DNA from 2 places in the Cellulosimicrobium sp. TH-20 genome. Region 1 is predicted to be linked to the other one. Evidence: riboswitches for the same ligand, from Rfam matches in the RefSeq annotation. Region 1 holds a riboswitch; the other holds the start of a gene.
The links. A riboswitch is a leader RNA that binds a small molecule or an ion and turns the genes downstream of it on or off. The one in region 1 is predicted to bind FMN.
Positions count from the first base shown of each region.

Region 1 (9,453 bases):
CCTCCCCCGCCGTCGCGGAGCAGACCGCTCCCACCGGCCCCGTGTTTTCCGACCTCGGCCTGCCCGCGCCCCTCGAGCGCGCCGTCGCCGACCTCGGGTTCGTCACCCCGTCCGCGATCCAGGCCGAGGCCATCCCCGCGCTCCTCGCGGGCCGCGACATCACCGGCGTCGCGCAGACCGGCACCGGCAAGACCGCCGCGTTCGGCCTCCCGCTGCTCGCCGCGATCGACCCCACGCTGCGGCGCGTGCAGGCCGTCGTCCTCACCCCGACGCGCGAGCTCGCGATGCAGGTCGCCGACGCCGTCGAGTCGTTCGCGGCGCACCTGCCCAAGGTCGACGTCGTCGCCGTGTACGGCGGCTCGCCCTACCAGCCGCAGCAGCGGGCGCTCGCGGCCGGGGCGCAGGTCGTCGTCGGCACGCCCGGGCGCGTCATCGACCACATCGAGCGCGGCACCCTCGTGCTCGACGACGTGCGCTTCCTCGTGCTCGACGAGGCCGACGAGATGCTGCGCATGGGCTTCGCGGAGGACGTCGACACGATCTTCTCCCGCGCGCCGCGCGAGCGTCAGGTCGCGCTGTTCTCCGCGACGATGCCCGCCCCGATCCGCCGCGTCGCGAACGAGCACCTCACCGACCCGGTCGAGATCGCCGTCGCCCGCCAGTCCTCCACGGTGACGAGCGTGCGCCAGACGTACGCCGTCGTGCCGTTCCGCCACAAGACCGGCTCCCTCGTGCGCGTCCTCGCCACGTCCGACGCCGAGGCCGCGATCGTGTTCACCCGCACGCGCGGCGCCGCGGAGGAGGTCGGGTCCGCGCTCGTCGAGCGCGGCATCTCGGCCGCGACCATCTCGGGCGACGTCGCGCAGAAGGAGCGCGAGCGGATCGTGGAGCGCCTGCGCTCCGGTGCGCTCGACGTCCTCGTCGCGACCGACGTCGCCGCGCGCGGCCTCGACGTGGACCGCATCGGTCTCGTCGTGAACTTCGACCTGCCGGGCGAGCCCGAGGCGTACGTGCACCGCATCGGCCGCACCGGCCGCGCGGGCCGCACCGGCGAGGCCCTGAGCTTCGTCACCCCGCACGAGCGCGGGCGCCTGCGCGCGATCGAGCGCACGACCCGCACCCCGCTGCAGGAGATCGAGATCCCCTCCCCCGCGGACGTGTCCGCGCACAAGGTGCGGGCCCTGCTCGGGCAGGTCCCCGCCCGCCAGGAGGCAGGCCGCCTGTCGATGTACGCCGACATGGTGCGCACCTTCCTCGCCGAGCACGACGTCGACCCGGTCGACCTCGCCGCGGCCATGGCGGCGCTCGCGGTCGGTGACGACGGGCCGCGTGCCCGTGAGGAGCAGGAGCGGTTCGAGGCGGAGCGGGCCGCGGCGCGCGAGCAGTCGAAGGCGCGTCGTACGGAGCGCGCGGGCGAGCGTCCGTCGCGCGGTGACCGTGCGTCGGGCCGGCGCGAGGGCGACGGGACGCGCGGTATCCGCCGCGACGCCGTCGGGACGCGCTACCGCCTGTCCGTGGGGCACAAGGACGGCGTGATGCCGGGCGGGATCGTGGGCGCGCTGACGAACGAGGCGGGTCTGGCCGGGTCGGACGTCGGCAAGATCGACATCTTCCCGTCGTTCTCGCTCGTGGACATCACCGCCCCGCTCGACGCGGACACGATGGACCGCATCTCGCGGGCGCGGGTCGCGGGCAAGGCGCTGCGCATCCGTCTCGACGAGGGCGCGCCCGCGTCCCGGGGCCCGCGTGCCGGGCACGGCCCGTCGGGTCGTCGTGACGAGCGTCGTGACCGGTTCGACCGTGCCGACGACCGGGGCGAGCGCAAGCCGCGCCACCGCGCCGCGTTCTGACCCGCGCCGCCGGCGGCAATCCCGCCGGCGCACGACGACGGCCCCCGGATCTCCTCGATCCGGGGGCCGTCGTCGTCGGTACGGGGTGACCCGTGGCGCGGGCACGGGAGGCCCGCGCCTGCGGTCCTTACTCGTGGGCCTCGCCGTGCGCCTTCACCAGGGCGGCGAGGCGACGCGCCTCCGCCTCGCCCCGGGCGCCGTCGGCCCGTTGGATGCCCATGACGGCGAGGGTGGACCCGTCCGCGAGGTCGAGACGCACCCACGCGTCGCCGGAGCCGAAGCGGACCGACACGATCTGGGGCCAGGCGAGGCGGCGCGTGTAGATGACGTTGCGCACCCGCAGGCCCTCGCGCGTCGGGACGGCGTGCACGCCGCCCAGGCGCCACAGCAGCCACGCCGCGAACAGCGCGAACGCCGCGATGGACAGCCGGTTCACCCACGACGTGCCGAGCGGCCCCGTCGCGGACAGCCCCACCACGACGCACCCGCCGACGACGACCACGCCCGTCGCCCAGGCCGACACCAGGCCGAACCGGGGCCGGAACGTGCGGTACGGGTCGTCGTCGCGGTCGCCCGGCAGGCCGGGGTCGGGGAACGGGTCGGTGCTCATGCCGCCACCGTCTCACACCCGCCGACCACCCACCGGGGGCCGAGGTTCAGAGGCGCGAGGCGTGGATCCGGGTCACGAGGATCGCGCGCGCACCCACGTCGTACAGGGCGTCCATGACCTGGTTCGTGCGGTCGCGGCGCACCATCGCCCGCACCGCCGCCCAGTCCCGGTCGTGCAGCGGCGACACCGTGGGCGACTCCAGGCCCGGCGTGATCGCGACCGCACGGTCCACGAGCGACACCGGCACGTCGTAGTCCATGAGGACGTACTCGTGCGCCGTCAGCACCCCCTGCAGACGACGGGACAGCACCTCCACCCCCGCCGGGACGTCCGCCTCCGCAACCTTGCGCGGCCGGATCAGCACCGCCTCCGACACCAGGATCGGGTCGCCGAACACCTCCAGGCCGGCGCCCCGCAGCGTCGTGCCCGTCGAGACCACGTCCGCGACGACGTCCGCCACCCCGAGCTGCACCGCCGACTCGACCGCACCGTCCAGGTGCACCACCGTCGCGTCCACCCCGTGCGCCCGCAGGTGCCCCTCCACGAGGACCTCGTACGACGTCGCGACCCGCAGCCCCTGCACCTGCTCCAACGACGTGATCGTCCCCGCCGGCGCCGCGTAGCGGAACGTCGACCCCCCGAACCCGAGCTGCATGTGCTCCACCGCGTCCGCGCCCGAGTCCAGCAGCAGGTCCCGACCCGTGACCCCGACGTCGACCGTGCCCGACCCCACGTACACCGCGATGTCGCGCGGGCGCAGGAAGAAGAACTCGGCGTCGTTGTCCGGGTCCGCCAGCACCAGCTCGCGCGGGTCACGGCGCTGGCGGTACCCCGCCTCGCGCAGCATCTCGACGGCGGGCTCGGACAGGGACCCCTTGTTGGGGACGGCGATACGCAGCATGACAGGACCTTCGTTCAGGGGATCGGGCAGGAAGAGGGGAACAGCAGGGACGAGCGAGGGGCGAGCGGCGCTCGCGGCCGGGAGCGGGGGACGCTCACCGGCGCGGCCGCTCACAGATGCTCGTACACGTCCTGCAGGCTCAGACCCTTCGCCAGCATGAGGACCTGCAGGTGGTAGAGGAGCTGGGAGATCTCCTCCGCCGTCTTCACGTCGCCCTCGTACTCGGCGGCCATCCACACCTCGGCGGCCTCCTCGACCACCTTCTTCCCGATCGCGTGCACGCCGGCGTCCAGCTCCGCGACCGTGCCGGAACCGGCAGGTCGCGTCGTGGCCTTCTCGGACAGCTCCGCGAACAGGGACTCGAACGTCTTCACGGGCTCCAGGGTATCCGCCGCCCGGACCCGGCCGGGGCGTGTCCGCCCAGCGGGCACGCCCCGACCCGGTCCGTCACAGGTCGCGCAGCGCCACGACCGTCGCGACCGCCGCCTCCGCGGCCTCCGCACCCTTGTCCTCGCGCGACCCCTCCAGGCCCGCCCGGTCCAGGGCCTGCTGCTCGTCGTCGCACGTCAGCACACCGAACCCCACCGGCACCCCCGTGCGCACGCTCACGTCCGTCAGACCCGACGTCGCCGCCTGGCACACGTACTCGAAGTGCGGCGTCCCCCCACGGATCACCACGCCCAGCGCCACCACCGCGTCCGCGCCGTGCTCCACCGCGCGTGCCGCCGCCACCGGCAGCTCGAACGACCCCGGCACCCGCACCACGCTCACGTGCGACACGTTCGCCGCCGCCAACGCCCGCCGCGCGCCCGCCAGCAACCCGTCCATCACCTCCGTGTGCCAGCTCGCCGCGACCACCGTCACCCGCAGCCCCGACCCGTCCACGCTCACCGTCGGCGCACCTGCCCCGCTCATCCCTCGTCCTCCTTCGTCTCCGTACCCGGCTCGTCGCCCGGCTCCACCAGGACAGCCCCGTCCGGGACCGCCACCGTGTCCAGCAGATGACCCATCGCCACCTTCTTCGTCACCAGGTACGCCCGGTTGTGCTCACCGTGACCCACCTCGATCCGCTCCGCCCCCACCACGTCGATGCCCGACGCCACCAGACCCGTCACCTTCGCCGGGTTGTTCGTCAGCAACCGCACCCGCGACAACCCCAGGTCCGCCAGGATCGCCGCCGCCGCCCCGTACTCCCGACGATCCACCGGCCACCCCAGCTCCAGGTTCGCCTGCACCGTGTCCAGACCAGCGTCCTGCAGCTCGTACGCCCCGATCTTCGCCAGCAACCCGATCCCCCGACCCTCGTGCCCCCGCAGGTACACCACCGCACCCCCCTCCGCCGCGACCCGCCCCAACGCCGCCCCCAGCTGCGGACCGCAGTCGCACCGCAACGACCCGAACGCGTCCCCCGTCAAGCACTCCGAGTGCACCCGCACCACCGGCACCACCTCCGTCCCGACGGCGCTCGCGGCCTCCGCACCAGCCTCACCCCGACCCGAGGCACCAGCAGGGGGGACCGCAGGGACCAGCGCCACGTGCTCCGCCCCCGTACGCAGGTCCCGGTACCCCACCACCCGGAACCGGCCGTGCACCGTCGGGAGCTCCGCCGACGACGTGCGGTGCACCCGCCGCGCCACCGCCTCCCGATCCGGCACCTCCGTGGCCACCGCAGGCGCCGAGTCGTGCACCCGCCGCCACGCCACCAGGTCCGCGATCGTGATCAGCACCAACCCGTCACGCTCCGCCAACGCCGCCGCGTCCCCCAGACGCATCATCGTCCCGTCGTCGTGCACCAGCTCCGCGATACCCCCGACCTCACCCCTCCCCGCCAGACGCACCAGGTCCACCGCGGCCTCCGTGTGCCCCGCACGATGCAGCACACCCCCCGGCACCGCCCGCAACGGCAGCACATGACCCGGCCGGATCAGATCACTCGCACCCGACGCCGGGTCCGCCAGCACCCGCAACGTCCGCGCCCGGTCCTCCGCCGAGATCCCCGTCGACACCCCCGTCGCCGCGTCCACCGTCACCGTGTACGCCGTCCGCCGCGGATCCTGGCTGTGCGGCACCATCAACGGCAGCTCCAACGCGTCCGCCCGCGCCGCCGGCATCGGCGCGCACAGGTACCCCGACGAGTGCCGGATCGTCCACGCCACCCACTCCGCCGACACCCCCTGCGCCGCGAACACCACGTCCGCCTCGTTCTCCCGGTCCGGCGAGTCCGCCACCAGCACCGGACGCCCCACCCGGATCGCCGCCAACGCCTCCTCGACCGACCCCAGCCGCACGGCCCCCGACCCCTCCGGCACCGCGGCGCTCGCGGACCCCGCGCCCGTCACGACGCGCTCCCGGGGACCACGCCGGACACCAGCAGGCGCTCGACGTACTTCGCGAGCACGTCCACCTCGAGGTTCACCCGGTCGCCCGGCACCAGTCGCCCGAGGATCGTCGCCTCGAGCGTCGTCGGGATCAGCGAGACGCCGAACGTCTCGTCGTCCACGTGCGTCACCGTCAACGACACCCCGCTCACCGCGATCGAGCCCTTCTCCGCCACGTAGCGCGTCAGACCCGCAGGGGCGGAGAGCACCAGGTCGTCCCACCGCTCCCCCGGCGCGCGGCTCACGAGCGTCCCGACGCCGTCCACGTGGCCCTGCACCACATGACCGCCCAGCCGCGCGTCCGCCCGGACGGCCCGCTCCAGGTTCACCGGCGACCCCGCCACGAGGTCACCCAGCGCAGTCCGCCGCAACGACTCCGGCATCACGTCCGCCGTGAACGACCCGTCGCCCCCGAGGCTCGTGACCGTCAGGCACACCCCGTTCACCGCGATCGAGTCACCGAGCGCCGCGTCCGACGCCGCGAGCGGCCCCTCGACCGTGAGCACCGCGTCCTCCCCCGCGCCGCCAGGGAACGCGATCCCCCGGACCCTGCCGATCTCCTCCACGATCCCCGTGAACATCAACCCACCCGTCCTTCCGTGCTCTTCCTGGACACCACCAGCGCGTCGTCCCCGACACGCCTCACCTCCACCGTGCGGAACCGGTGCGCGTCGGCGATCGTCGCCACACCCAACCCGTCCACCGCTCGCCGCCCGCCCCCCAGCAGCACCGGGGCCACGTACGCGTGCAGCTCGTCCACCGCGCCCGCGGCCAGGAACGCCGTCGCCAGCGTCGGACCGCCCTCCACCAGCACGTGCCGCACCTCGCGCTCCGCGAGCCGCTCCAGCACCTCACCGACGTCCCGCGTCAGCACGTGCACCAGCTCGCCACCCTCCCCGTGGACCCGCGCCGTCGGCGGGATCCCCCGCAGGCCCACGACCACCCGCAACGGCTGGTGCTCCGCCAGACGCGCGGCGCTCGCGGCCTCGTGGGACGAGCCGTGGGTGGGCACCCGCGCGGTGAGCTCGGGGTCGTCGGCCAGGAGCGTGCCCGTGCCGACGACGATCGCGTCCACCTCCGCCCGCACGCGGTGCGCGTGCTCGCGCGCCGCGGGCCCGGTGATCCACCGGCTCGTCCCGTCCGCGGCGGCCACGTAGCCGTCGAGCGTCGTAGCCGTCTTGAGCGTCACGTACGGCGTGCCGCGCCGGACGGCCGTGAGCCACACCCGCAGGAGCTCCTCGCCCTCGGCGGCGCGCAGGCCGCGCACGACGCGGACCCCCGCGGCCCGCAGCCGGTGCGCGCCGCCCGTGGCGACGGGGTTCGGGTCGTCGACGCCGAGCACGACCTCCGCCACGCCCGCGGCGACGAGGGCGTCGGCGCACGGGCCGGTGCGACCGGTGTGGGCGCACGGCTCGAGCGTCACGACCGCCGTCGCGCCGGCCACGTCGACGCCGCGCGCCCGGGCGTCCGCGAGGGCCGCCGCCTCGGCGTGCGGCGTCCCCGCGCCACGGTGCCACCCCTCGGCGAGCACGGGCCGCGGGTGCGGGTCGATCGAACCGGGCGCGGCGCCGTCGGGCAGGGTCGCGCCGGGCGGAGGGCCCAGCAGGACGCACCCGACGCGGGGGTTCGGCCCGTGCGCCGGCCCTCGGGCCGCCAGCTCGAGCGCGCGCGTCATCGCGTCGTCGACCGTCAGGGTGCGGGGATGCTCGCCCATCGTCCTCCTCCCGGGCACGGGCGCTCCGGGGTGAGGGCGGGCGGCGGGTCGAGCCACGAGGGCTCGACGGCGTCGCTCACCACGGCGAGGCCGTCACCGTCCCGGACGGGTGCACCGGCGGGTCGCCGGAGCACCACGCGCCGAGGCGTGGCCACGCCGCACGTGCTTCCTCCCATCCGGACTTTCACCGTCGGTCCTGGAGTTCCACCAGGTCAACCGCGCGTGGGCGCGGGTCGCGGACTGTCACCGCCGGCTCGGAATTGCACCGACCCCGGAGCACGTTCGTGCGTACTGCGTACTGCAACCGCCGATGTTACTCCGGGTGCGCCCCGCGCGGGTGCGACCGGCGGTCCGACGCGACCTCGCCCGCTCCCGTCGAGGTCGCCGCTCGCGAGCACCGCCTCCCCCTGAGCCGTCGAGCTTCGCCGTCCGACGGCTGGCTCCACTCTTTCTCCTTGCTCGGTGGTGAGGTTCTCGCGGTCTTGTGGATGGAAGATGTGCGCTTGGCACACTATTTTATGTGGAACGAAGAAGGGGCCCGAAGAGGGCCCCTTCCCGTCCTGACGTCAGTGAGAGTGCGCCGACGCCTCCGCCAGATCGCGCAGCGCCTGGATCTCCCCGGGCACGCTCTCCGCCCCGTAGACCGCCGACCCGGCGACGAAGACGTTCGCCCCCGCGTCCGCGGCCCGCTCGATCGTCGAGCGCGACACTCCCCCGTCGACCTGGATCCACACGTCGAGGCCCGACTCGCTCACGGCCTCGCGTGCCCGCCGGATCTTCGGCAGCGTCCCCTCGATGAAGGACTGCCCGCCGAAGCCCGGCTCGACCGTCATGACGAGGATCATGTCCACCTCGGTCAGCAGGTCCAGGAAGGGCTCCACCGGCGTCGCAGGACGCAGCGCGACGCCTGCGCGGGCTCCCAGACGGCGGAGCTCGCGAGCGAGCCGCACAGGGGCAGCAGCGGCCTCGGCGTGGAACGTGACCGACGCCGCCCCCGCCTCCGCGTAGGCCGGCGCCCAGCGGTCTGGGTCCTCGATCATGAGGTGGGCGTCGATCGGGACGGGCGACACCTGCGCCAGGCGCTCGAACACCGGCAGCCCGAGCGTCAGGTTCGGCACGAAGTGGTTGTCCATGACGTCGACGTGCGCGTAGTCCGCCGTGGCGATCGCGTTCAGGTCGCGCTCGAGGTTCGCGAAGTCGGCGGACAGGATGCTCGGTGCGATGAGGGCTGCCATGGGCCCAGCCTAGGGGCGCGTGCCGGAGCCCGGTGCTCGTACCCTCGTCGCGTGAGCGACCTCTCCTCCCCCTCCCCCGGCCCGGCCCCTGCCTCCGTCCGCGGCACGCCGCACCGCCCCGGGGACACGCACGCCTCCGCACCCGCCGTGACGGTGCGCCCGGCCACGGTGCACGACCTGCCGCGGGTCGCGGAGATCGCCGCCCCGTTCGTGCGCGACACGTGCGTGACGTTCGAGGAGGAGGTCTGGGACGTCCCGGCGTGGCACCGCAAGCTCGACGACGTCACCGCGCGCGGCCTGCCGTTCCTCGTCGCCGAGGTCGACGCCCCGGGCGGGCCGGGCTCCCCGACCGGCGCCGTCGTCGCGGGCTACGCGTACGCGTCGGCCTGGCGCCCCAAGCCCGCCTACCGGCACACCGCCGAGGACACGATCTACCTCGACCCGGAGCACGCCGGGCGCGGGGTGGGCACCGCGCTGCTCGCCGCGCTCCTGGAGGCGCTCGCCGCCGCGGGGGTCCGCCAGGTCGTCTCCGTCGTCGCCGACGTCCCCGAGGCCGCCGGGTCGCTCCCGCTGCACCGCCGCTTCGGCTTCGTCGAGGCCGGCCGCCTCACCGCCGTCGGGTTCAAGCACGGCCGCTGGGTCGACACGATCCTGCTCCAGCGCACCCTCTGACCACCCTGGGGCGCCCCGACCCACTCGGTCGAGCAGGCGGTCCTGGTGGGTGGGGCCGCCCGGACCCGCCACGACCACCTGCTCGGCGGGAGA
Region 1 covers NZ_CP020857.1:2,997,245-3,006,697, forward strand. The annotation lists gene B8281_RS13260 (DEAD/DEAH box helicase) at 1-1,850, shown strand, start outside; gene B8281_RS13265 (PH domain-containing protein) at 1,978-2,460, opposite strand; gene hisG (ATP phosphoribosyltransferase) at 2,507-3,361, opposite strand; gene B8281_RS13275 (phosphoribosyl-ATP diphosphatase) at 3,472-3,735, opposite strand; gene ribH (6,7-dimethyl-8-ribityllumazine synthase) at 3,809-4,276, opposite strand; gene ribB (3,4-dihydroxy-2-butanone-4-phosphate synthase) at 4,273-5,649, opposite strand; gene B8281_RS13290 (riboflavin synthase) at 5,697-6,320, opposite strand; gene ribD (bifunctional diaminohydroxyphosphoribosylaminopyrimidine deaminase/5-amino-6-(5-phosphoribosylamino)uracil reductase RibD) at 6,320-7,453, opposite strand; FMN riboswitch at 7,612-7,737, opposite strand; gene rpe (ribulose-phosphate 3-epimerase) at 8,020-8,688, opposite strand; gene B8281_RS13305 (GNAT family N-acetyltransferase) at 8,740-9,360, shown strand.

Region 2 (9,453 bases), 1.5 Mb from region 1:
CCGGCCGCCCGATCCCGACCCGCAGGACGGTCACGGCGGCGGGGTGCGGGCCCCAGACCTCGCCGACGGCGGCGAAGCCCTCCATGAGGTCGGCCTCGGGGTCGAGGTAGACGGCGAGCCGCGCGACGTCCTCTGGCCCGGCGCCTGCCTCGGCCAGCACGGCGAGGACGTTGCGCAGCGCCTGCGCCGTCTGGGCCGCGATGCCGCCCTCGACGATCGCGCCCGCGGCGTCCGTGCCGTTCTGCCCGCCGACGTAGAGCGTGCGGCTCGTCTCGACGATGGTGCCCTGCGAGAACGCGGGGTTGCGGTGCAGCCCGGGCGGGTTGAGGTGCGTGACGCTCTGCGTGGCCATGGTCGTCCCCTTCTGCGGTCCCGGTCCTGGTGCTGCCGACGCTACGCCGTGCCGCCGACAGACCCCCGACAGGCCCCCGGACACGACCCCGAGACGCCCTCGGCGGGTGGTCCGCGCGGCCCCGACGGGCCGGTCCGGCGTCGGCTGTGTAGGAAGGAGGGGTGAAGCAGTCAGCAGGGCTCGTGCTCTACCGGTTCCGTGCCGACGTCGTCGAGGTGCTCCTCGGGCACATGGGGGGCCCGCTGTGGGCGCGCAAGGACGCGGGCGGGTGGACGATCCCCAAGGGCGAGGTGGAGCCGGGGGAGGACGAGCACGCGGCGGCGCTGCGCGAGTTCGCCGAGGAGCTCGGCGTCCCGGCTCCCGCCGGCGCGGCACCGGACCTCGACCTCGGCACGGTGCGCCAGCGCGCGGGCAAGCTCGTCGCGGCGTGGGCGCGGGAGGCGGACCTCGACGTCACGACGATCGCGAGCAACACGTTCGCGCTGGAGTGGCCGCCGCGCTCGGGACGCATGCAGGAGTTCCCGGAGCTCGACCGGGCCGGCTGGTTCGCGCTCGCGCGCGCCCGCGGGCTCGTGGTCGCGGGCCAGGTCCCGCTGCTCGACCGGCTGGAGGAGCTGCTCGCGCGCGAGCCCGCGGCGAACGAGGCGACCAGGGCATGACGAGAGCCCGGGACCGCGGTCCCGGGCTCGTCGAGCGGGAGGCGTCAGCCGAGCAGGTAGGGCGCCGCGGCGAAGCCTGCGGCGAGCCCGACGAGCGCGACGGCGACGGCGGACAGGTGCGAGCGGCGCGCACGGCTCGCGGTACGGCGGGCTGCGTCGGTCACGGTGGTCATGACGGTCCTCTCGTGGGGGGGGCGGTTCCAGGGAGAGGGACCACGTCAGACGCGATCCATGACGCGAAACCCGGCCGTCGTGGCGCGATCTGCGTCACACCGCGGCGGCCGAAACGCGCCAACCCTGGTGCAGCATCGTGCACCAGGGTTGGTCGGCTCGCGCGGCGGAGCCCCGACGGGGGCCCGCCCGGAGGGTCAGACGCGCAGGACGAGCGCGTCCCCCTGACCGCCGCCGCCGCACAGCGCCGCCGCGCCGACGCCGCCCCCGCGGCGACGGAGCGCGAGCGCGAGGTGCAGCGCGAGCCGAGCGCCCGACGCGCCGACCGGGTGGCCGAGCGCGATGGCGCCGCCGTCGGCGTTGACCACGTCCGCGTCGATGCCGAGGTCCGCGACCGACTGCAGCGCGACGGCGGCGAACGCCTCGTTGATCTCCACGAGGTCGAGGTCCGCCGCGGCGATCCCCTCGCGCTTCACAGCGGCCTCGATGGCTCGCGCCGGCTGGGAGTGCAGCGAGTTGTCGGGCCCCGCGACCTGGCCCGCCGCGCCGATCTCGGCGAGCCACGGCAGGCCGTTGCGCTTCGCGAAGGCGCGGCTCGCGACGACGACCGCCGCCGCGCCGTCGGACAGGGGCGAGCTCGACCCGGCGGTGATGGTCCCGTCCCGCACGAAGGCCGGGCGCAGGCGCTCCAGGGCCTCGAGCGTCGTGTCGGCGCGCACGCCCTCGTCGTGCTCGACGACGACCGGCTCGCCCCGCCGCTGCGGCACCTCGACGGGGGCGATCTCCTCGGCGAGCCGCCCGGCGTCGCGCGCCGCGGCGGCCCGCTGGTGCGAGCGCAGCGCGAACGCGTCCTGCTCGGGGCGGCCGATGCCGCGCGTCGCGCAGCCGCGGTCGGTGAGCTCGCCCATGACCTCGCCGCTGAACGGGTCGTTCAGCCCGTCGTGCGTGAGCGAGTCGGCCATCGTCACGTCCCCGAACGCGAACCCGGAGCGCGACCCGACGACGAGGTGCGGCGCGTTCGTCATGGACTCCTGGCCACCCGCGACGACGACGCTCGCCTCGCCCGTGCGGACCAGCCGGGCCGCGTCGATGATCGCGGTGAGGCCCGAGAGGCACAGCTTGTTGATCGTCACGGTGGGCACGTCCCAGCCGAGGCCCGCGAGGATCGCGGCCTGGCGCGCGGGGCCCTGCTTGGCGCCCGCCTGCACGACCTGCCCGACGATCACCGTGTCGACCTGCTCCGGCGCGACGCCCGCGGCCGCGAGCGCGCCGCGGATCGCGTGCGCGCCGAGCTCGGCCGCCGAGAGCGAGGCGAGCGCGCCGCGGAAGCGCGCGAACGGGGTGCGCGCGCCGTGCAGGAGGACCGGGGTGACCTCGTCCTCGGGGGTGACGGCGGCGGCGTCGGGCATGGGGCTGGCGTCGGTGCTCATGGGACTCCGATCCGGGAGGGCGAGGAGACGGGGCGAACAGGAGCCCCGGCGCCGCGAGGAGGGGCGAGCGGCGCCGGGGAGCGGGGGAGGGCATGCGCCCTCGGGACCGTCAGACGAACGCGGAGACGCCCGTGATGTCGCGCCCGACGATGAGCGCCTGGACCGATTCGGTGCCCTCGTACGTGTGCAGGGCCTCGATGTCGGCGAAGTGCCGCGCGACGCGGTTCTGGAGCAGGATCCCGTTGCCGCCGAGCAGGTCGCGCGCGCTCGCCGCGACCTCGCGCGCCCCGCGGGTGCACGTGTACTTCGCGAGCGACGCCTGCGGGCCGGTGAGCGTCCCCGCCTCGTCGAGCCGCGTCATCTGCGCGACGAGGAGCTGGAGCTGCGTGATCGTCGAGAGCATCCGCGTGAGGCGCTCCTGCACCATCTGGTTCGCGGCGAGCGGGCGCCCGAACTGGACGCGCTGCTTCGCGTACGCGACCGCGGCCTCGTAGCACGCGACCGCGTGCCCGACGGCGGCCCACGCCACCCCGAGGCGCGTCGCGAAGAGCACGCGCGAGGTGTCCTTGAACGACCGCGCGCCCGGCAGGGCGTTCTCGGCGGGGACGAACACGTCGTCGAGCACGACGTGCGCCTGCCAGATCGCGCGGAGCGACACCTTGCCGGTGATGGTCGTGCCCGTGTAGCCCGGGGTGTCCTGCGGCACGACGAACCCGTGGACCTGGCCGTCGCCGTCGTCGCCGACGAGGCGCGCCCACACGACCGTGACGTGGCCCGACGACCCGTTGCCGATCCACTTCTTCTCGCCGTTCAGCACGTAGCCCTCGACGCCGTCGCGCGTCTCCTTGCGCGCCGTCGTCTCGAGCGAGACGGAGTCCGAGCCGTGGGTGGGCTCGGTGAGCGCGAACGCGCCGAGGATCTCCCCGCGCGCCATGGGCTCGGCGTACTTCGCCCGCTGCTCGTCGGAGCCGAGCATCTGGATGCTGCGCAGCGCGAGACCGCCCTGGACGCCGCAGATCGTCGCGACGGAGCCGTCGCCCCGCGACATCTCCATGGCGGCGAGGCCGGCGGCGAGCTGGCTCACGTGCGGACGACCGTCGACGTCGACGCCGTCACGCAGCAGGTCGAGCTCGCCCATGCGCTTGACGAGGTCGAACGGGACCTCGGCGCGCTCCCAGTAGTCGTCGATGACGGGCAGCACCTCGTCCTGGACGAACTGCCGGACGCGCTGCAGGTGGGCGCGGTCCTCCTCGGTCGCGTCGGCGAACGCGCCGGCGTAGTCGAGGTCGAGCGGGGTCGCGAGGTCGTAGGTGGGCTCGGTGACGCCGGGCATGATCGGGGTGGTGGGCATCGGTGCTCCCCTGGGAGGGCGGCTGCGGTCGGTCGACCGTCCTCGACGCGGTTGCCCGGGGTGCGGGCCCGGCGTCGGCGGCGGTCCCTCCCATAGTGCAGCGATACCCCGTCTCAGTCAATCGAGACGGGGTATCGGTGTTGGGTTGGGTCGGGTGACCGGCGGGTCAGGCGGGCGCGCCCGCCGCCGCGGCGTCCGCCTCGGCAGCGGCGGCCGCGCGGCGGTTGACGCGCCACCACACGAAGAACCCGACGAGCGTGAACGCGCCGTAGAACACGTACATGAACGCGGACGCGTAGAAGCCGGCCGAGATCAGCAGGGGCACGCCCACGACGTCCACGGCGACCCAGATGAGCCAGAACTCGACCCAGCCCTTCGCCATGCCGTACGTCGCGAGCAGCGAGCCCATGAAGATCCACGCGTCGGCCCAGACGGGCTCGTACGACTCGAGCGCGCGGAAGACCGGGGTCAGGAGGGCTGTGCCGCCGACGAGCGCGACGACGAGGAACACGCGCTGGCGCCACGACGCCCAGCGCGGCACGACGGCGACGCCGTGGCTGTCCGCGTCGGCGTCACCGAGCCGCGCCTGGGTCTTGCGCCACTGCACCCACCCGTAGACCGACACGACGACGAACATCACCTGGCGGCCCGCCTGGCCGAGCAGGTTGACGGGGTTGGGCGTCGCGAACACCGCGCCGAGGAACACCGTGAGCAGCAGCAGGTTGCCGACGATGCCCACGGGCCACGCCCACACCTTGCGCCGCATGCCGCCCAGCGCCGACGCCAGGCCGAACCCGTTGCCCACGATCTCGCGCCACAGCAGATGCTGGTCGCCGATCGTCAGCTGCGCGTCGAACAGCGCGTGGATCAGGTCCATCGGATGTCCTCGTCCTCCCGGGCACGGGCGCTCCGGGGTGAGGGCGGGCGGCCGGGCCGGGCCACGAGGGCCCGACGGCGTCGCTCACCACGGCGAGACCGCGCCCCGTCGCGCGGGCTCGCGAGAGCCCGGCCGAGGACGGCCGCGCCGCACGTGCTTCCTCCCATCCGGACTGTCACCGTCGGTCCTGGAGTTCCACCAGGTCAACCGCGCGTGGGCGCGGGTCGCGGACTGTCACCGCCGGCTCGGAATTGCACCGACCCCGGAGCACGTTCGTGCGTACTGCGTTCTGCAACCGCCGATGCTACTCGCGCATTCCCCGGGCACGGGACTCGCACCGCACCGTCCCACGGACTGAAACACGATGCGACCCTGCGCCGCCGAGCAGGTGGTCCTGGTCCGTCCGCGGGCGCAGACGAACCAGGACCACCTGCTCGGCGGGGCGGGGCGGGAGGGGTCAGGCCAGGGCGTCGCGGACGGCGCGCGCGACGTCGTCCGCGACGCCCTGCGCGTCCGCGTCCGCGTCCACCACGGTCACGACGACGCGGCGCGCCGCGGGCACGCCGTCCCCGCTGCGCTCCTGGGCGGCGGCGTCTGGCGCGGCGTACCGGCCGACGGCGGCACGGCGCAGGTCCGCGAACGCCTCCTCGAGCTGGGGGCGCAGGTCCTGCTCGGGGGAGCGCAACCACCGGCGCAGGAGCGCGTTGTGCACGGCGACGACGGACGCCGCGAACGCGATGGACGCCGTCGAGCGGCGCTCGTCCGGCGGGAGCGCGTCGCGCAGGTACGCGGTGAACGCGCGCTCGTAGCGGTGGGTCGTGACGAGCTCGCGGTCGCGCAGCGCCGGCACCTGCTGGAGGAGCTGCCAGCGGGCCAGGGACGTCTTGCGCTGACCGACGTGGTGGTCGAACACCAGCCGCGCCGCGCGGCACACCTCGAGGTACGGGTCGACCGTCGGGTCGGGCGTGAGGTGCCCCTCGGCGTCGGGCACGGGCCGCGTCGCGGCGAGCATGACGACGACCTCGTCGAGCAGGAGCTCGTGGTCCGCGAAGACCACGTCCTCCTTGGACCCGTAGCGGCGGAAGAAGGTGGCGCGGCTGACCTGGGCGGCGTCGGCGATCTCCTCGACGGTCGTCTGCTCGTACCCCTTGCGGGTGAAGAGCTCGATCGCTGCGTCGACGGCCTGGGCATGGGTGCGGCTGCGGACGTCGGTCATGCACCGGACGGTACACCGGTACCCGGCGCTCGCCCGGCCCGGGGCGGTGGCCCTGGGGCGGCGCCGGGTGCGAGGCTGGGGCCATGCCGGACCAGCCTCGCGTGCACGCGATCCACGTCGCGAAGGCCCGTCGGCTGCCGACGCGGGTCGTCGCGTCGGTCGAGGCGGAGGAGGGCAAGGGCCTCGTCGGCGACCGGTACCACGGGTCGAAGCACCGGCACGTGACGATCCAGACGCTCACCGACCTCGCGGCGGCCTCCGCGGACCTCGGGCAGGAGATCGACCCCGGTCTCACCCGGCGCAACGTCACGCTCACCCACGGCGACCTGCCCACGAAGCCGGGGTCGTTCCTGCGGATCGGGGACGTCGAGCTCCAGGTGCTCCGGATCGCCGCGCCGTGCCGGCTGCTCGACGACTGGATCGCGCCCGGCGCGATGCGCGCGATGCACGCGCGGGGCGGCGTCGTGTGCCGGCTGCTGTCGTCCGGCACGGTCCGGGCGGGCGACGTCGTGGTGTGGGACGAGGCGGCCGCCGGCGGGGCCTGAGCCCCGGGGCGGCCTCCGGCCCTACGGTGGCCGGGCGCGTGCCGTCGGCAGCGGCGCCCGTGCTTCGACGGTAGACCCGTGGTGGCCCCGCGTCGACGGCTGGGGCGGGTGAGACCGCGGGCGTCGGCGAGATCCCTGGTGCGCGGGCCGCGGGCGCCGGACCGAGGGTCAGCCGCCGAGGAACGCCTTCATCGCGAGGGTCGAGAAGAGCACGGCTCCTGCGGCCACGGCCAGCGCGACGACCCAGCCGTTCGCCCGCTCGACCGGGGGGACGGCAGGCCGACGCGCGGGGGCCGCGCCCCGCCGTCGGGCCCGGGACGCGCGGCGCGCGGTGAAGCGCAGGCCGCGCGCGGCCGCGCGGGCGGACGGCTGCTCGGGTGCGCCGTCGTGGGCGGGGAACGCGGTGTCCCGGGCGGGGGTGGGGGTCACGGTGCGCCTCCGGAGGTTGGCCGGCGCCGCTGACCGGCGCCGTACCGACAGTCTGTCCCGCGGCGCACCCCGGGCGCGTCGCCCGTCCGGTGGATCCTGCGGCCCGCCGGGGTGCGACCTCCGGATGACGAGTGCGTGGTCCTCGTGGCCCGCGAGGTGCACGCTCTCGCACCGCCGGCCGCACGGGCGACCCCACGGCCGACCGCACGGCGGCCCGGACGAGCGACCGCCCGGCGGTCAGCGCGGGGCGTTCTCCTGGTACCGGGGCCGGCCGCCCCGGGCGGCGCGCTGCAGGTAGCGGACCTCGCGCAGCGCGACGGCCGCGGCGACCACCAGCGGGACCCACGCCCAGACGCGGCCGCGCAGCACGAGCACGAGGCACACGACCGCGACGACGATCCCGCCGAGCACGGTCGCGACGCTCGCCCAGCGCACGCCGCTCCGGACGTCGTCGGCCCGCTGCCACCAGCGGCGCAGCCGCTCGCCGAGGCCGGGGCGGGGTGCCGGCCCCGGGCTGACGCTCATGCGCGGGCCTCGCGCGTGAGGGCGACGCCCTCGATGCTGCGGACGGCCATGCGGAGCGCGTCGGCGCGCGAGATCTCGCCGTCGTCGGCCATGGACCACGCGTTGAAGAGCATCCACCACAGGGTGCGGACGATCCACGCCACGCTGAGCTGGTCGTCGACGACGCCGGCCTCCTGCCCGCGGCGCAGCATCTCCCGCACCGGCTCCTCGGCCTGCTCGGACTCGGCCCAGAACGCGGACTCGGCGTCGGCGAGCTCGGTGAACAGCACCATGTACCAGGGGCCGAGGTCGAAGTACTCGAAGGCGAGGCGGCGCAGCGCGGAGGCCGGGGGTCCGTCGTCGAGCCGCGCGGCGGCGATCGCCGCGCGCGTGCGCTCGACGGTCTCGGCACCGATCGCCTCGACGAGGTCGGCACGCTCGGGGAAGTAGCGGTGCAGGGTCGTGCGGCCCACCTGGGCGGCCTGCGCGACGTCGCCGAGCGACGCGGACTTGTCCGTGCTGAGCACCGAGACGGCCGCGTCGAGGATCGCGCGGCGGGTCCGGGTGCGGGTGCCGCTCGTGGGCGGCGCGTCGGGAGCCGCTCGGGAGGGCGTGGCCGCGGGGGTGCTCCGCGCGCTCGTTCGTGCCGTCACGCGGCCCACGATAGCCCGCGCCGTGACGGAACGCCGCTTGTCACGGATGGAACACCCATGTTCCACTAGGGGCGTCGAGCGCCCCGGCGCACGACCTCCCGCGCCGCGTCAACGACGGTTGACGCGAGAGAGGATGTCAACCATGGTTGACGACATGTCCCCGACCTCCACCACGCCCGAGGCCCCACCCGCTCCTCGCGACGCCACCCCTCGGGGCCCGTTCCTCCCGCGCCTCGCGGTGCTGTGGCAGTTCGTCCGCCCGCACCGCCGGACCCTGCTGCTCGGCCTCGTGCTCGGTCTCGGGACGACGGCCGCGACCCTCGCGACGCCGATGGTCACCAAGTGGGTGCTCGACACGCTCGGCACGGGGGAGTCGCTGACCCCGGCCGTGCTCACGCTCGTCGGGCTGCTCGTCGTCGGGCTCGTGCTCGGGCTGTGGCAGTGGGTCCTGCTCGGCACGCTCGCCGAGCGCGTGGTGCTCGACGCGCGGTCGTCCATGGTGCGGCGCTTCTTCCGCGCGCGGATCGGCGCGCTCACCGGCCGTCCGACGGGCGAGCTCGTCACGCGCGTCACGTCCGACACGGTGCTACTGCGCGAGGCGGCGTCGTCGAGCCTGGTCAACCTCGTGAACCTGGCGGTGTCCCTGGTCGGGACGGTCGTCCTCATGGGCGTGCTCGACCTCGTCCTGCTCGGCACGACCCTCGGGGCGATCGTCGCCATCGGCGTCCTCGTGGGCGCCCTCATGCCCCGCATCGCGAAGGCGCAGGAGAAGGCGCAGGAGTCGCTCGGCAGCCTGGGCGGCACGCTCGAGGGCGGGCTGCGCGCGATCCGCACCATCAAGGCGAGCCGCGCGGAGGGCCGCCAGATCGACCGCGTGCTCGACGACGCGCAGGACTCCGCGCGCCACAGCGTGCGGGCCGTGCGGACCGAGGCGGTCGCCTGGAGCATCGCCGGGGGCGGCATCCAGCTCGCGATCATCGTCATCCTCGCGCTCGGCGCCTGGCGCGTGGACCAGGGGCTCCTGGCCGTGTCGAGCCTCGTCGCGTTCCTGCTCTACGCGTTCCAGATCGTCGAGCCTGTCACGGGCCTGACCATGAACGTCACCCAGCTCCAGGCCGGCATCGCGGCCGCGGGGCGGATCCGCGAGGTCCAGGCCATCGAGCCGGAGGAGGACGACGACCCCGCCGCGCGTCGTCCGGCCGGGGTGGGCGCGGCGTCGGGCACGGCGGCCCCGCACGACGCGCCGCGGCTGTCGCTGCGCGGCGT
Region 2 covers NZ_CP020857.1:1,452,353-1,461,805, forward strand. The annotation lists gene B8281_RS06455 (RidA family protein) at 1-352, opposite strand, end outside; gene B8281_RS06460 (NUDIX domain-containing protein) at 514-1,011, shown strand; gene B8281_RS19955 (hypothetical protein) at 1,056-1,184, opposite strand; gene B8281_RS06465 (acetyl-CoA C-acyltransferase) at 1,380-2,591, opposite strand; gene B8281_RS06470 (acyl-CoA dehydrogenase family protein) at 2,722-3,963, opposite strand; gene pnuC (nicotinamide riboside transporter PnuC) at 4,130-4,840, opposite strand; FMN riboswitch at 4,990-5,115, opposite strand; gene B8281_RS06480 (TetR/AcrR family transcriptional regulator) at 5,298-6,056, opposite strand; gene B8281_RS06485 (MOSC domain-containing protein) at 6,140-6,601, shown strand; gene B8281_RS20025 (hypothetical protein) at 6,770-7,030, opposite strand; gene B8281_RS06495 (hypothetical protein) at 7,268-7,555, opposite strand; gene B8281_RS06500 (TetR/AcrR family transcriptional regulator) at 7,552-8,187, opposite strand; gene B8281_RS06505 (ABC transporter ATP-binding protein) at 8,342-9,453, shown strand, end outside.
Region 2: it holds a riboswitch for FMN, as region 1 does, so the genes downstream of both, pnuC (nicotinamide riboside transporter PnuC) here and ribD (bifunctional diaminohydroxyphosphoribosylaminopyrimidine deaminase/5-amino-6-(5-phosphoribosylamino)uracil reductase RibD) in region 1, are expected to answer to the same signal.